One region of the Francisella sp. AG1 genome, then DNA from elsewhere that is predicted to be linked to it. Evidence: riboswitches for the same ligand, from Rfam matches in the RefSeq annotation. Region 1 holds a riboswitch; the other holds the start of a gene.

Region 1 (4,413 bases):
TATCATCCTGATAGCTTTGAAGCTATGAATTTTTATGCCCAGTACTTATGTAAAGAGAAACGAGATTATAAAAAAGCTCAAGAATTATTTAATAAATCTATGTATACCTCAAATAATGATGATATGGCACAAACTTTGTTTTTATATTCTCAATGTATGTATAATCAAGGCAAGAAAGTTGATGCTTTAGCTTTGATGAAAAAAGCTGATAAATTTAGGATAAATTATAGGGCTGCTAAATTAAGATTAGCAGAGATGTATTTTGAGCAAAATGACTATAAAGAATGTTATAAAGTTATTTATAGCATGAAGGATGATGGAGAATTTTTTAATAATAAGCGTGTTTTAGATCTAAGGCTTAAATTGGCTAATTATGCGCATAATAAGAATGAGGCTGCAGAGGTTGAGCTCATTTTGTCATCTAATAATTATAATGATAAAGATATGGATGAGTTTTTTTCAAAAACTGATCAAGGAGGTATGAATAAGAATGCGTAATAGAACAAGTTGTAATGATGAGAATAAACCTGAAAGGTTACAAAAAATATTAGCAAAATATGGTATAGGTTCGCGAAGAAAAGTAGAGGAGCTTATAGAGCAAGGCAGAGTTAGAGTTAATGGTAAAGTTGCAACTATAGGTGATAAAGCGACTGATAAAGATAGAATAAGTTTTGATGGTAAGGCTTTATATTTATATGGACAACCTTTAACAAGACCTAGAGTAATAATATATCATAAAAGAGAGGGTGAGGTCTGTACTAGTAAAGATGAAAAGGATAGAAAAACTGTTTTTGATTCTTTACCAAAACTAGCGAAATCTCGATGGATAATGGTTGGACGTTTAGACATAAACACTACAGGACTCTTATTGTTTACAACCGATGGTGATTTAGCAAATAGATTGATGCATCCATCTTATGAGATAGAAAGAGAATATGCTGTACGAGTATTTGGTGAGCAACTATCAGAAGAAACTATCAAGAAGCTTAAAGAAGGTATAAAATTAGAAGATGGTGTCGCTAAATTTAATAATGTTAAATTTTCTGGAGGCGAAGGGGCTAATATTTGGTACTATGTAACACTTTCTGAAGGACGAAATAGAGAAGTTAGGCGTATGTTTGAAGCTATAGGAGCAACAGTTAGTAGGCTTACTAGGGTTAGGTTTGGTAGCATAGCTCTTCCTAAATTTGTTTCTCGAGGTAAAACCTTAGAGCTCAATCCTTCTGAAGTTAATCAGCTTAGAAAATCAGTTAAATTAAAGGAATATTCCTTTCCTAAAAAACTTGTAGAAAGGTTAGAAAAAAAATAATGAACTTTGAGAGTCAATTAGAAGGTATTTTTGATATAGATATCTGGTTATTAAAGGCCAATTATAGAGATATGAATGAGCAGCCTTCTAGTGAGATTCAAAATAAGAATGGTGCTGGAGAATATTCAGGTTTGGTAAACCCATCTAGAGCAAAATTGCTTTATAGTAATAAAAATGATAGCGATAAAATTATAAATATTTTTTTAACAAGTGATGTAAGTATTAGTTTTTTGAAAAATATTTTAAATAGCTTATTTTTTAAATCAAGGGTTAATATATATCAATCAATGAAGCTTAATTCTATTGAAGAGTATAAGGGCATTAATGTATTTGCGAAAGATTTTATCCTTGATAATCAAAATTTGTTAAGTGTGCAAAGCAAAAAGTATATATTTTCAAAGCTCTATGAATATTCAGATTTCACAACTAAATAATACATTTTCAAGCCAAGTGATTTCCTTGATAAGGGAGTCAGATAAAAATTTTAGTTGGTCAGACAAGCAAATATTAGAATCTATGGATCAGGACCTTGTTTTAGGTTTATTGTGTCAAGGTGAACTTGTAGCAATATCAATTTTTAGTAGTTTTCTAAATATTGCTGAGCTACTATATATTTGTGTAGATATCTCCAGTCAAACTAAAGGGCTTGGTTATTACCTATTGTTGCAATCATGTACTTATCTTTCAAAGTTAAATATCTCAGAAATTTTTCTAGAAGTTGATGTTTATAATTATAGAGCTATAAAACTTTACCACAAACTTGGGTTTCAAGAAATTGCATTGCGTAAGAAATATTATAAAAGATCTGATGGTAGTCAAACTGATGCGTTAGTTTGTTTATTGAAGATGTAAAAAGTAAGAAAAGTATGTTATATTAAGCCTCACAAGACAACAGGGGTGCTGTTTTTTTTGAAAATAGCTGAGAACTAACCCTTTTATTACCTGATCTAATTAATATTAGCGTAGGGAGTTTGTTTGGTATTTTCTAGATAATTATCATCCAAACTTTTAATTTTTAAAAATATTAGGAAAACAATAATGGAAAATATTGGTTATATAACATTAAATATTTCTTTAGTAATTTACTTTATACATTTTTTACCACAAAGTATACATAATCAGCTTAAGCATAAAACTTTTGAGATTAGTATTTGGACTCATACAATGATGATTTTGGCAAATTCTTTTGACCTAATCTATGCTGTAGGTTTTGGTATGCAGTGGCAATACATTTTAGTTGATATAATTTTGTTGGTTTTTTTAGCTATACAGCAGCTTCAAATTTTAAATGACAGACGAGAAAAGCGCATATTTGTACATACTATATTTATATTAATATTTTTAACCTTAATAGTTACAACTGCTTGCTTAGCTAAGCTAAATAAAGATGTATTGCTTTGGTTTGGTTCTATTAGTGGAATTATTTATAATATTTATTGGTTACCTCAGATTTATAAGAATTTTCGTCAAAAAAAAGCTGAAGGTTTTAGTATATTTTATTTGGGACTCTCTTTTTTAAGTATACTATGTGATATAAATAGCGCTATATTTCTGGGTTGGCCTATAGTATCAGTGATAGTTTCTGGTTGCTTGTCTGTTTTAATTTTGATTCAAATAGTTCAATATTTTTATTATAAAAATATAAAGAGCTACAAAAGGGTTCTGAAACTATCTTAACTTATATGCTAAAATATTTAGCATAATAAGACCTATATAATAACCTTATAATGAGAAAGCTTAATAAGTTTCTGATATTATTATTTTTTGTATTAAATGTTTCGTTTAACTATGCCTTTGCAGAAGGTTATAAATATACTCCATATGCAGTTGGGCAGTCATTGGGTAAAATATCACATAAAAGCTTTAAAGCTACGAAAGATGAGTTAGTAAAAAAAGATTTTATAGCTGGTTTTGATGATACTATTCTAAATCAAAAGCCTAATATAGATAAAATCTCTGATGAAGATTCATATGAGGTTGGTATGATTATTGCTGCCCAATATAAGTCAAAATTAAAGAAAATAACAGTTTTTAATAAATCTAATAATAAAGAGTTTGTGAAGGGGTTTAATGGCGCAGTAGAGTCAAATAATGAAACATTAAACACCGAGGATAAGCAAATATTAAAACATTTCAAGATAACTCCTGATAACGATTAGAGCATAATATTAATATAGCTATTGATAATTAGATTCTGCTACTTTATTCTTAAATCTAATTAATAAATTAGTTCTAACAAACTATGCAACAGCTAAAAGATATTCAGTCACTTATAAGAGAGGATATTCAAGGTAATAATCAGTTTATTATAGATTCTCTTTCTTCTGATGTGGTATTGATCAATCAAATAAGCCACCATATAATAAATAGTGGTGGAAAACGTTTAAGGCCTCTACTTGTAATGCTATTTTCACGCGCATTAGGCTGTAAAGATAACAAACATTTAGCTTGTGCTGCAATTATTGAGTTTATTCATACTGCTACGTTATTACATGATGATGTTGTTGATGATTCTCAGCTACGTAGAGGTAAGGAGACAGCTAATAATGTCTTTGGAAATGCAGCTAGTATTTTAACTGGAGATTTCCTTTATTCTAGAGCATTCCAAATGATGGTTAATTTGAATAACATGCAGATTATGCAAATATTAGCTGATGCTACTAATAAAATTTCAGAAGGTGAGGTGCTTCAGCTTTTAAATGCTAGAAACTTAGAGCTTACAGAGAAAGATTATACCAATGTAATATATTGTAAGACGGCAAAGCTTTTTGAGGCAGCTTGTGAATTAGCGGGAGTTATTAGTCTGGATAAAAAACAATACGCTCAATATCAAAGAAGTATTAAAGAATATGGGGTTTATTTGGGTAATGCTTTTCAAATAGCAGATGATGTTTTAGATTATGTATCTGATGTGGAAAGTTTAGGTAAAAACATTGGTGATGACCTTGATGAAGGAAAAATGACTTTACCGACTATTTATGCTTTAGCAAATATAAGTATAGAAAAACAAAATATACTTAAAAAAGCTATAAAAGATAGTGAGTATGATGTTGCTCAAATTGTAACAATTATTAAAGATAGCGGAGCTATTGAATATTCATATG
Region 2 (4,413 bases), 370 kb from region 1:
TATAATACTTTTATTATTGAATAAAAATTGCACTTAAATACCCTCCCTTAACTTACCAACCAGATCTTTTGCTATTTTAGGCGCAAATAAAAAACCATGTCGGGAAAGACCATTTATGTATATACAATCTTGTGTATATTTAATAATAGGTCTATCATCAATACTAGTTGGTCTAACTGCTGTTAAAGTTTTCAAAATTCGCGCTTCAGCAAACTTTTTATCAATTACCATAGCCATTGATAATAGCTCCATCAAACTTTGTACAGAAATTGGTGAATTTTCATCACTAGCTATACTTGTAGCTCCTAAATAAAACACCCCTTTTCCTCGAGGGACTATATATAAAGGGTGTCTTGGATGAGCTAAACGTATAACACTATTTAACTTAATACCTTGATGTTGTATAACTACTGCTTCACCTCTAACACCATATAGCTCCAAAGATTGTTTCGAACTAAACCCCCTACAATCAAATACTTGATCATATTCGTACTTAGTACTTTTATCAATATAAATATGCTTATCTCGTATTTGTTTAATATTTTGTTGCCTAAAATTTACAGAATCAGATTGATAGAATCTTTTATTTGTAAAATCAAAAAACTTAGCCACATTAACAGCACCTTCATTCTTTATAATATAAGCTCTATCGCATATACTACTATTTAAAATGATAGGCTCTAACTGTATTAAATCTTGGTAACCAATAGCTTCTATATCTTTCATAACACGATTATATTCTTTAACACGAAAAGCTATTGACCTATGTGCAAGATCTAATTCTATACCATCATACTTATGAGCAAGTAAGAGCGTATTAAACTTTTCTATAATATTATTTTTTGGTTCTACAAGCTCTTGCCAAAGTTTAAGACTATTGTAACCAGATTCATAAACATGTGATTGGCAATTAATTAATTCAGATATTGGAGCTATCATACCTCCGGCATTATAACTGCAACTTTTATGGCCATCCAAATCTTTATCAAAAATTTCTACTTGAATACCAGGCAGTTCTTTTAAAAGTTCTAATGCCAATACTCGACCTATAACTCCAGCTCCAACAATAGCTATTTTTCGCATATAAAAATAACCTAACTAGCTGTTCTTTTAATATCTTGAGATAATTTCATAGAACAAAATTTTGGTCCACACATTGAACAAAAGTGTGCTGCTTTATGACCTTCCTTAGGTAAAGTCTCATCATGATATTCTCTAGCTTTTTCAGGATCTAAACTCAGATTAAATTGATCATCCCACCTAAACTCAAACCTTGCTTTAGAAAGAGCATTGTCTCTAATTTGAGTTCCTGGAAATCCTTTAGCAAGATTAGCAGCATGTGCAGCTAACTTATATGTAACTATTCCTTCTCGTACATCTTCTTTATTCGGTAAGCCTAGATGCTCCTTTGGAGTGACATAACATAACATCGATGTACCATACCAACCTATTTGAGCAGCTCCTATAGCTGAAGTTATATGATCATATCCTGGTGCAATATCTGTCACTAAAGGGCCTAAAGTATAAAATGGCGCCTCAAAACAATCTTGTAACTCATATTCCATATTTTCTTTAATCAGATGCATTGGTACATGGCCTGGACCTTCTATCATAGTTTGTATGTCATGCTTCCAAGCAATTTTTGTCAACTGACCTAGTGTTCTTAATTCTGAAAGTTGTGCACTATCGTTTGCATCATTTATACACCCAGGCCTTAAGCCGTCTCCTAAAGAAAAACTTATATCATAAGCTTTCATTATTTGACAAATCTCTTCAAAATGAGTAAATAAAAAATTCTCTTGATTATGATGCATACACCATTTAGCCATTATTGCTCCACCTCTAGAAACTATACCTGTTATTCTAGTTGCTGCTAATGAAATAAATGCTTTACGTACGCCAGCATGAATAGTAAAGTAACTCACTCCTTGTTCTGCTTGCTCAATTAACGTATCTCTATATACTTCCCAAGTTAAATCTTCAGCAATACCATCAACTTTTTCTAATGCCTGATAAATTGGGACAGTTCCTATAGGAACAGGACTATTTCTAATGATCCACTCTCTTGTTTGATGTATATGCTTCCCCGTTGACAGATCCATCACAGTATCAGCTCCCCACCTAATAGCTGTAACCATCTTCTCAACCTCTTCCGCGATTGATGAAGTTACAGCAGATGTACCAATATTGGCATTTACCTTGACTTGAAAGTTTCTGCCAATAATCATAGGCTCTAACTCAGGATGGTTAACATTAGCAGGTATAATAGCTCTACCATTTGCAATTTCATTACGCACGAATTCTGAAGTTATTTCTTCCTGAATATTTGCTCCAAAAGAAGTACCTTGATGCTGACTTATTGAAGCTTTATCAAGATGAATATTAGCTTTTTTTATATTTTCTCTAATAGCAACATATTCCATTTCTGGAGTTATAATTCCTTTTTTTGCATAATGCATTTGTGATACATTTTTATCTTGCTTAGATCTATATGGAATAAACCTGTTTGGAAAATTTGAGCTATTATCAGCTTGATCATTAGTATACGTAGAATTTAAATAAGTTAACTTCTCTAAATCTTCATTTTTCTTTATCCAATTTAATCTATGCTTGGACAAACCTTCTTCAATATTTATCCTCTCATTATCATCCGTATATTCTCCAGAACTATCATAAACAAGTATTACTGGGTTTGGACTATGTTTATCATCTAAAATGGTCTCAGATTGAGATATACTTCTAAATGGAACCTTTATTTCATTATTATCATTATGAAGGTATATTTTTTTTGAATTAGTATATGATTTAAGTAAAGCTTCACTTAAACTATTAATTTCTGCAGATTTTGATTGTTGATCCATGATCATACTCCTATATTTTTATAAAAAATCTATAGGAAAATACAAAGATACATAAATTCTAAACTGTATTAAAGTCTCTATTATAATGATATCCTTGCACTCCCTACGCTAGTATTAACTAGATCAGGTTCAAAGGGTCAACTTAAAAAAGTTTCTCAGTACTTATGTACTCCCCTGTGCCGATAAAATATAGACTAACAAAAAAATATATAATAAAGAACTCTTTTATCATTAATTAGGTATATTTTTTATGAAATAAAATATTTTGAAAAAGATAAAAATTTAAAAATAATTATTTTTCTTGCTTTAAAGGAGCAGAAACACTTGCTTGCACACGCTGATTACGTGCGTCTGACTCACTGACACCTTCTAGAGTATCATTATAACCAAAACCTTTAGTTATAATCTTCTCACTATCTAGACCCAGACCTTCCATATAATTAGCAACAGACTCTGCTCTTTTTTCAGAAAGTTTTTGATTATAAATCTCAAATTCTTGACCAGTTCGACCTTGAGAAGCATAACCTTTAACAGTTACTGATGCAATATCACTATCTTTTATAAAATCAACAAAAGAAGAAATAGCTTCTTTACCTTTTGCATTTAAAACCTCACTATCATATGCAAACTTAGTATCTAAATAAACTGTTACATCATCACCATTAACTGTGTAGCATGCAACACCATCTTTAGTTAAATTAAAGTTCTTAGCACACTGTTTAATTCCTTTAGGCAAAACATACTTAGTTTCATCAACTGTTGGTATTACTGTAGTTTCCGCAGCTGTTGTTGCACCATTATCTTGGATATTTGCAGTATTATTACTAGCATCATCACCACCAAAGAACCAAGTAATACCACCACCAATCATATTTGTACCAGCTCTAGCTTTAGCTCCTGTGCCATTAGGAGCCATAGTTTGAATATATCTATAATCAGCACTTAACTGGACATCTCTAGAAAGCTCAAACTTAAGACCTCCACCAACATCCCAAGCACCTGTAGCCTGACCAGCTAAGTTTGCCCAACCAGCACCACCAGCAGCATATGGAGTTAGCATCGTGCTATTACTAAGATTAACAACACCTTCACCTAAACCACCAAACATACCACCATAAGTTGCGAATTGATTATATTGAACAGCAAAATATCTATTTATGTTATAACCAACTATTCCATTCCAACCGCCACTTGCGCCATTCTTATTATTAAAATCATTTACAAAACCATTAGCTTGTACACCTAGGTACCATTGACCAGTTCTATCTTGTGGTCCCCATGTATTATCTTCATTTGTTATAGAGCTATAAGTATTAGCAAAAGGTTGAATGAAAGTATTAGAACTAGACTCTGATGTGGTCGATGCAGTTGTATCTACTGAAGTATCCATATTATCACCGGTTGCAGCAAAAGATACGGCAGTTGTACCTATTAATACAGATATAGCAAGTACGGTATTTTTTAGTTTCATCAAAAACTCCTTTTTAAAAATTTCTTATAGTTTGAATTATTAAGCAATAACTATGTCACAATATCTTATTTATATATTTTT

The links. Region 1 has a riboswitch for thiamine pyrophosphate ahead of ACR0PV_RS04810 (PQ-loop repeat-containing protein). Riboswitches for the same ligand answer to the same signal wherever they lie in the genome.
Positions count from the first base shown of each region.
Region 2: linked by a shared signal. The riboswitch ahead of thiC (phosphomethylpyrimidine synthase ThiC) and the one ahead of ACR0PV_RS04810 (PQ-loop repeat-containing protein) in region 1 are both predicted to bind thiamine pyrophosphate.

Region 1 covers NZ_CM173135.1:936,085-940,497, forward strand. Annotated here, with positions in the region: gene ACR0PV_RS04790 (pilus assembly protein PilF) at 1-498, shown strand, start outside; gene rluB (23S rRNA pseudouridine(2605) synthase RluB) at 491-1,309, shown strand; gene ACR0PV_RS04800 (chloroquine resistance protein) at 1,309-1,743, shown strand; gene ACR0PV_RS04805 (GNAT family N-acetyltransferase) at 1,721-2,161, shown strand; TPP riboswitch at 2,193-2,296, shown strand; gene ACR0PV_RS04810 (PQ-loop repeat-containing protein) at 2,348-2,986, shown strand; gene ACR0PV_RS04815 (hypothetical protein) at 3,037-3,468, shown strand; gene ACR0PV_RS04820 (polyprenyl synthetase family protein) at 3,552-4,413, shown strand, end outside.
Region 2 covers NZ_CM173135.1:1,307,130-1,311,542, forward strand. Annotated here, with positions in the region: gene thiS (sulfur carrier protein ThiS) at 1-33, opposite strand, end outside; gene ACR0PV_RS06810 (FAD-dependent oxidoreductase) at 34-1,083, opposite strand; gene thiC (phosphomethylpyrimidine synthase ThiC) at 1,095-2,861, opposite strand; TPP riboswitch at 2,945-3,047, opposite strand; gene ACR0PV_RS06820 (OmpA family protein) at 3,154-4,332, opposite strand.